Regions from separate parts of the Actinoplanes sp. NPDC004185 genome, predicted to be linked through region 2. Evidence: riboswitches for the same ligand, from Rfam matches in the RefSeq annotation. Region 2 holds a riboswitch; the other holds the start of a gene.
The links. A riboswitch is a leader RNA that binds a small molecule or an ion and turns the genes downstream of it on or off. The one in region 2 is predicted to bind ZMP and ZTP.
Positions count from the first base shown of each region.

Region 1: it holds a riboswitch for ZMP and ZTP, as region 2 does, so the genes downstream of both, ACWEOZ_RS16165 (glycine hydroxymethyltransferase) here and ACWEOZ_RS41895 (bifunctional 5,10-methylenetetrahydrofolate dehydrogenase/5,10-methenyltetrahydrofolate cyclohydrolase) in region 2, are expected to answer to the same signal.

Region 1 covers NZ_JBSGFR010000013.1:177,630-181,291, forward strand. Annotated here, with positions in the region: gene ACWEOZ_RS16165 (glycine hydroxymethyltransferase) at 678-2,102, opposite strand; ZMP/ZTP riboswitch at 2,122-2,228, opposite strand; gene ACWEOZ_RS16170 (cation:proton antiporter) at 2,315-3,662, shown strand, end outside.
Region 2 covers NZ_JBSGFR010000078.1:22,691-26,352, reverse strand. Annotated here, with positions in the region: partial or broken gene ACWEOZ_RS41900 (glycoside hydrolase family 26 protein) at 1-747, shown strand, start outside; gene ACWEOZ_RS41895 (bifunctional 5,10-methylenetetrahydrofolate dehydrogenase/5,10-methenyltetrahydrofolate cyclohydrolase) at 737-1,606, opposite strand; ZMP/ZTP riboswitch at 1,623-1,706, opposite strand; gene ACWEOZ_RS41890 (hypothetical protein) at 1,706-2,644, opposite strand; gene ACWEOZ_RS41885 (hypothetical protein) at 2,641-3,662, opposite strand, start outside.

The DNA.
Region 1 (3,662 bases), on a different contig from region 2:
GCGGTGACACGGCGCCATGGCGCCGGAGTGATCCGTTGTTCGGCGGCGGCAGGCCTGGTGTTCGGCGGCGCGCCCGGGAAAACAGAGTGGGGCAAATGCCCGGCCGGCGGCCAGGAATCCGGAGCCGGCCTCCCTCGTCCCCGTGCTGTCCAACGTTCAGCCGGTGCCCGCGACCGACCAGGACCAGGATCATGCGATGCCTCAAGCGCTACATCACCCGCGAAGCGTTCGCCGAGCGGCAAGCTACGGTGGTGTCGCCCTGACGCCAACCACGCTGGACGGTGAAGGTGCCGCAGTCGCATTCTCTTTCCGGCTCGACGGATCAATGCCCTCGACTCCAGCGCCGACCGATGCAGCTACCGCGACTCAAGTCTGGGTGACCACATGGACTCAAGAAGCACTACGGCTCCTGACCCCGCGTTTGCCGGTCCCCGACCGGCCACGCCGACCGGGCGCCGGCCCTGGAGGCACCTTGCGATCTGCGCCGCGGTCGCGGCGTCGACTGCGCTACTCCTGACCGGGTGTCCGTCGTCCGACGACGCCGAACCGGCCTGCGAGCAACCCTCACCCGGGACCGTCTCCACCACCTGCGACGACAACAACCTCGGTCGATGAACAGTTCGGGGACCCGCTCATGAGCGGGTCCCCGAATCTCACAGCACGGCCTGGGGCATTGCTCAGGCCGAGATGTCCACCGTCGGGTAGAGGGGGAAGTCGGCGAGCAGCTCGGTCGCCTGCTTGGCGACCCGGTCGGAGACCGCCGCGTCCAGGTCGAACTTCGCCTTCGAGGCGCCGGCCTTGGTGCTGCTCAGCACCGTGTGCATGAGCTCGGCGATCTGGTCCATCTCCGCCGTGCCCAGGCCCCGGGTGGTCAGCGCCGGGGTGCCGATCCGGATGCCGGACGTGTACCAGGCGCCGTTCGGGTCCTGCGGGATCGCGTTGCGGTTGGTGACGATGCCCGAGTCGAGCAGCGCCTGCTCGGCCTGGCGGCCGGTCAGGCCGTACTTGTCGACGTCGATGAGGACCAGGTGGTTGTCGGTGCCGCCGCTGACGACCGTGGCGCCGCGGCTGGTCAGGCCGGCTGCCAGGGCCTGCGAGTTGTCGACGATGCGCTGGGCGTAGTCGGCGAACTCGGGCCGGCGGGCCTCCGCGAAGGCGATCGCCTTGGCCGCCATGACGTGCGCGAGCGGGCCGCCGAGGACCATCGGGCAGCCCCGGTCGACCTGGTCGGAGAGCTCGGGCTGGCAGAAGACCGCGCCGCCGCGCGGGCCGCGCAGGCTCTTGTGGGTCGTGGTGGTGACGATGTGCGCGTTCGCGATCGGGTCGAAGTCGCCGGTGAAGACCTTGCCCGCGACCAGGCCCGCGAAGTGGGCCATGTCGACCATGAAGGTCGCGCCGACCTCGTCGGCGATCTCCCGCATGATGCGGAAGTTCACCTTGCGCGGGTACGCCGAGTAGCCGCCCACGATGACCAGCGGCTTGAACTCCTTGGCCGACTCACGCAGCGCCGCGTAGTCGATCTGGCCGGTGGCCGCGTCGACGCCGTAGCTGCGCTGGTCGAACATCTTGCCGGAGATGTTGGGCCGGAAGCCGTGGGTGAGGTGGCCGCCGGCGTCCAGGCTCATGCCGAGCATCCGCTGGTTGCCGAACGCGGCGCGCAGCTCGGCCCACTCGGCGTCGGTCATGTCGTTGACGTTGCGCTTCTGCACCTTGGCCAGCGCCGGCGCCTCGACCCGGTCGGCCAGGATCGCCCAGTACGCGACCAGGTTGGCGTCGATGCCGGAGTGCGGCTGGACGTACGCGTACGGCGCGTTGAACAGGGCCTTGGCGTGCTCGACGGCGACGGACTCGACGGTGTCGACGTTCTGGCAGCCGGCGTAGAAGCGGCGGCCGATCGTGCCCTCGGCGTACTTGTCGGAGAGCCAGTTGCCCATCGCGAGCAGCACGGCCGGGGACGCGTAGTTCTCGGAGGCGATGAGCTTGAGGGACTCACGCTGGTCGGTGAGCTCCTTGGCGATCGCGTCGGCGATGCGGGGCTCGACGGCGCGGACCGCTTCCAGGGCGGAGCGGAACGCGGTCGATTCGGCGTTCAGTGCAGACATCGGACCTCCCTATCACAGGTGAAGAGGCCCAGGCGCACGGCAGGTCGTCTCCGGAGAACGGTCGTCCGGCACGGGGCCGCTCCCCGATGGTTGGCCCATCCGAACGCGCCAGTCACGGCCCGCCGACCAGCATACCGGCGCGGCCCCGGCCACGCGATCGCTCATCCAGGGAGTACGTCACACCGGCGGGCCCGGCCACTAGCCTGGCGATCATGAACGGCGTACAGATCCTGCTCATCGCCGGAGCCGGCATCGCGGTGTCCGCCCTGGCCCACCGGCGCGGCGTGCAGCCCGGGCTGGTCATCGTCGCGCTGGCCGCCGGGATCAGTTTCGTGCCCGGGGTGCCGCGGCTGGAGCTGGACAGCGAGCTGATCCTGGCGATCGTGGTGCCCCCGCTGCTCTACTCGGCCACCCGCAACGCCTCGGCCACGGGGTTCGGGCAGAACCTGCGGAGCATCATCGACCTCGGGGTGCTGCTGGTGGTGCTGACCGCGGGCGCCCTCGGGGTGGTGACCTCGTGGCTGCTGCCGTCGATCGGGCTGGCCGCCGCCTTCGTGCTCGGTACGGTGCTGGCCCCGCCGGACACCATCACGACCGTGTCGCACGGCAAGGAGCTGGGCCTGCCCCGCCGGGTCACCTCGATCCTGACCGGGGAGAGCCTGGTCAACGACGCCACCGCACTCACCCTGTTCAGCATCGCGGTGGCCGCGGTCGCCGGGGAGCACACCAGCTGGGGCGCCGGCACCCTGGAGCTGCTGCGCAACGCGGCCCTCGGCGCGGCCATCGGCGGTCTGCTGACGGCGGCCACCTTGCTGCTGCGCAAGCGGCTGGGCAATCCGACCCTGGAGACCACGCTGGTGCTGCTGGTGCCGTTCACCGCGTTCCTGCTGGCCGAGCAGGTCGAGGCCTCCGGCATCATCGCGGTGGTCTCCGCGGCCTTCCTGATCAGCGCGAACACGTCCCTGGACCCGCGGCACCAGTATCCGGGCGCCTACCGGACCCGGTTGCAGGAGGACGCCTTCTGGCCGGTCGTCGACTTCCTGCTGGAGACGTTCGTCTTCGCATACATCGGGTTGCAGCTGAGGTTCGTGCTGGACGACCTGGCCGCCGAGCCGGAGCCGGGCCTGAGCCGCACACTCATCGCGGCCGGCGTGCTGTTGATCGCCGCCGTCCTGCTGCGGCTCGTCGGCGTGTTCCTGCTGTTCGGGCGGTGGCGGATGGGCGACCGCCTCGCCCGGGCCCGGCTCGCCCGGGACCCCGGCCGGGCCGCCCGGATCGCGCAGCGCCGGTCCCGTGGCCGCCGCGAGGACCGCGACCGCACCCGCCTGGCGGCTCCCGGCGTACGGGAGAGCGTGGTGGTGGGCTGGACCGGCATGCGCGGCATCCTCACCCTGGCCGCGGCGGCCGCGGTCCCGGAGAGCGTCCCCGGCCGGGACGCCATTCAGGCCATCGCGCTGTTCGTCACCCTGGGCACCCTGCTGCTGCAGGGCACCACGATCCGCCTGCTGGTCCGGTGGCTGCGGCTGGACGTCAGCGGCGAGGAGGAGCAGGCCCGGGCGA
Region 2 (3,662 bases):
AACCAGCTCGGCCGCGACGAGCGCATCGTGCACGTCTTCTACGACTTCACCGACACGTTGCCGCAGGCGATCGAGGGCCTGCCGGCCAAGGCGACCCCGATGGTGTCGTGGCGCGGCTGCCCGCTCCCCGACATCACCTCGGGGGCGAGCGACGCGCTCATCGCGCGCGCCGCCCGCCGGCTCAAGCGCCAGGACCGGCCGGTGCTGCTGCGCTGGGGCTGGGAGATGAACGGCGACTGGTACAAGTGGAGCGCCGCCCGCAACGGCAAGGACGGCCAGGCGTACGTGACCGCGTGGCAGCGCCTGCACCGCATCTTCGCCGAGGAGAAGGCCACCAACGTGTCGTGGGTGTGGAGCCCGAACTGGAACTCCGACCCGGCCGCGGAGTGGAACACCTTCGCGGCGCTCTACCCCGGCGACGAGTACGTCGACTGGGTCGGGGTCTCCGGCTACAACCTGCACCGCGAGACCCCGGACAAGCTGTTCGCCGGCATCTACCGGGCGTACGCCGCCCGCAAACCCATCATGATCACCGAGGTGGGCTCGGTGGACCGGGGCGGCCGGACCAAGGCCGACTGGATCACGCTCTTCGCGCGCTGGGTGGAGGCGCACCCGGCGGTGGGCGCGGTGACCTGGTTCGACACCGACACCCACCCCGGGTACGAGGAGAAGTGGCGCATCGACACCGACGCCGAGTCGCTGGCGGCGTACCGGGCGATGGCGGCGAGCGCCCGCTTCAGCGGCTAGCCTTCTCCGCCGCCTCGATCGCGTTGCGGAACAGCATCGCCACGGTGGTCGGGCCCACGCCGCCGACCCGCGGGGTGACCGCCCCGGCGACCTGCGCGACCTCCTCGGCCACGTCCGGCAGCAGCCGGCGGCCCTCGTAGCGCACGCCGGCGCCGATGACCGTCGCGCCCGGCCGCACGTGCTCGGGCTGGATGATGCCGGGCACGCCGGCTGCGGCGACCAGGATCTCGGCCCGCCGGGTGTAGCGCTGCCAGTCCGGCACGCCGGTGTGCACGACCGTCACGGCGGCGTTCGCGGTCGGCCGCTTCTGCGCCAGCATCATGGCCAGCGGGCGCCCGATGGTCGCGCCCCGGCCGAGGATGACCACCTCGCGGCCGGCCACCGGCACGTCGTGGTACGCCAGCAGCGCCTCGATGCCGGCCGGGGTGCACGGCCGGGGCCCGGGCAGGCCGACCGACAGCCGGCCCAGGTTGAGCGGGTGCATGCCGTCGACATCCTTGTCCGGGTCGACGGTCAGCAGCGCCGCGTCGTAGTCGATGTGCGGGGGCGGCGGGTACTGGATCAGCAGGGCGTGCACGGCCGGGTCGGCGTTGAGCTGGTCGATCGCCCGCAGCAGGTCGTCCTGCGTCGCGTCCGCGCCCAGGTGCACGTGCGGCGAGACGAAACCCAGCTCGGCGGCCTGGCGCTGCTTGATCCGGATGTATCCGGCGCTGGCGTCGTCGTCGCCGACCAGCACGGTCGCCAGCGACGGCTGGACGCCGGCCTCGCGCAGCTTCGTCACGCGCTGCGCGACGTCGGCCAGGACCTCGTCGGCCACCGGCTTGCCGGGCAGCAGCCTTGCTTCATGCTCTACGGACATACAGCTTCCACTCCGGCGTGGGCACCCAGGCGGACGGCCCCCACGGCGAGCTCCCCGATGGTGGTCCCCATCCTCGATGCCGCCAGTCGCGTGTCCGCGTCAGTCTACGGCGCTGAGATAGAGGGTGCGGTAGGCGGTGGTGTCCCCGTACCGGTAGAGGCTCACCCGCATCCGCTGCGCGCCCGGCAGGCTCAGCGCTTCGCTCCAGGTCCCGTCGCCGGTGACCGTGACCGTGCGCTTGACCGTCGCGGTCCCCGACGGGCCGGTCACGCTGAGCGTGTACGGCCCGTCCGAGGCGACCAGCCCGGTCGCCGACACCCGCACCGTACGGTTCCCGGCCGCGTTGACCGGGCCCGACGGTGTCGCCGACAGTGCGGTCACGACGGTGTCGTGCGTGGCCCGCGACGTGGTGAACGACAGCCAGCTCGCTCCGGCCAGCACGGCCGCGACTGCCACCAGCGGCAGGAACTGGCGCAGCAGACGCCGGCGCCGGGCCTTCTCCTCGGCGGCGGCGGCGCGCTGCTCGTCCTCCTCCGGCACGGCGGGCACGATCGACATCACCACGGTGTTCGCCTCGGCCACGGTGTTCGCCTCCGCCACGCCGTTCAGGGGAAGCCGTACGGTGTTCTCGCCGACGCCGATCCGCACCAGCTTCTCGCCCACCGGCCGGGGTTGCGGCTCCGCGCCGTCCGCCGCGCGCACCCGGCGCGGCGGCAGCAGCCGGGCGGCGACCACCCCAGCCAGCGTCACCCCGACGGTGGCCACGGTCCAGGCGAGCCGGTCGATGCGCAGGCCCACGACGTGGATGGCCAGGCCGGCGACGATCAGCACGCCCATGCTCAGCGCGGGGGTGAGCACCGTGCGCTCGACCGCGGTCAGCGCCCGGCGCCGGAACAGCACGCCCAGCAGGGCCATCCCGGGCAGCACGAACCCGAGCAGCAGCCCACCGGCGATGGCCAGGGCCTGCGGCGCGACCAGGACGGCGGCGCCGGCGGCGACGGCCAGCGCGGCCACGACCCGGGAGAGCAGAGCGCTCACTGGACCCCCGTCCGGTAGATGCGGACAGTGCCGTTGTCGTAGAGCCGGTCCATCCCGGCCAGCGTGTCGAACTTGCCGAGCTGCCCGACGGTCAGCGGCGAGGTGATCTGCCCGGACCTCGGGTCGCTCTCGAAGTACGCGCCGCTCTCCGGCAACTGGGTGCTCAGCCGCCGGTCCACGACCAGGTACTGCACGTGGACGCGCTGCACCAGGTCGTCCTGCTCCAGCCCCCACACGTCGGCGTAGTACAGGGAGCCCACCTCGCGGACCGGGTCCTGGCGCCCGTACGTGGAGGCGAGCGAGACCGACGTCGCGTCGCCGCCGACCCGGTTGCCCGGGCCCAGCGTGGTGCGCTGCCAGTCGGCCGACGCCACCCCGTACGCGTCGACCGACCGCTCGTACCCGCCGGCCAGGTACGGCCCCGGCAGGATGGAGGCGATCGGCGGCCAGCCACCGGCCCGCGCCCCGATCATCAGCAGCGTGATCATCGCCGAGCCGGCCGCGACCCGGCTGTACAGGTTCCAGCCGCCCGGCATGACCACGTCGATGGCCGGCGCGGCGGCCCGCCACCGATGCCCGAACTCGTCCTTGGCCGGGATCAGCTGCACGCCCCGGACCAGCCCGATCGCGGCCAGGATGGAGATCGGGATGTAGGTGAACGTGGACAGCCGCCCGGCGATCTCCGGCCCGTTCTGCCCCAGGAACCGCACCCCGTTGCCGGCGAAGAACACCATCCCGCCGACCACCGCGGCCCAGCGCCACCAGTCCCGGTCCCGGCGGTGCACCATGTCGCGGGTGACCGCGAGATAGAGCACCAGCAGCCCGAGCAGGCCGGCGCCCTGCACCACGAGCTGACCGACGGAGACGGGCGCGCTCGCCGAAGCCGGGTCGCTCTCCCCGGAGAAGAGCTGCGACACGGTACGCGCGACCTGGTCGACCGGCTCCTCGAGGTAACCGACGACATCCGTGGCGACGAACAGGATCCAGGCGGCCACCACGACTGCGGCGGCCAGCGGCA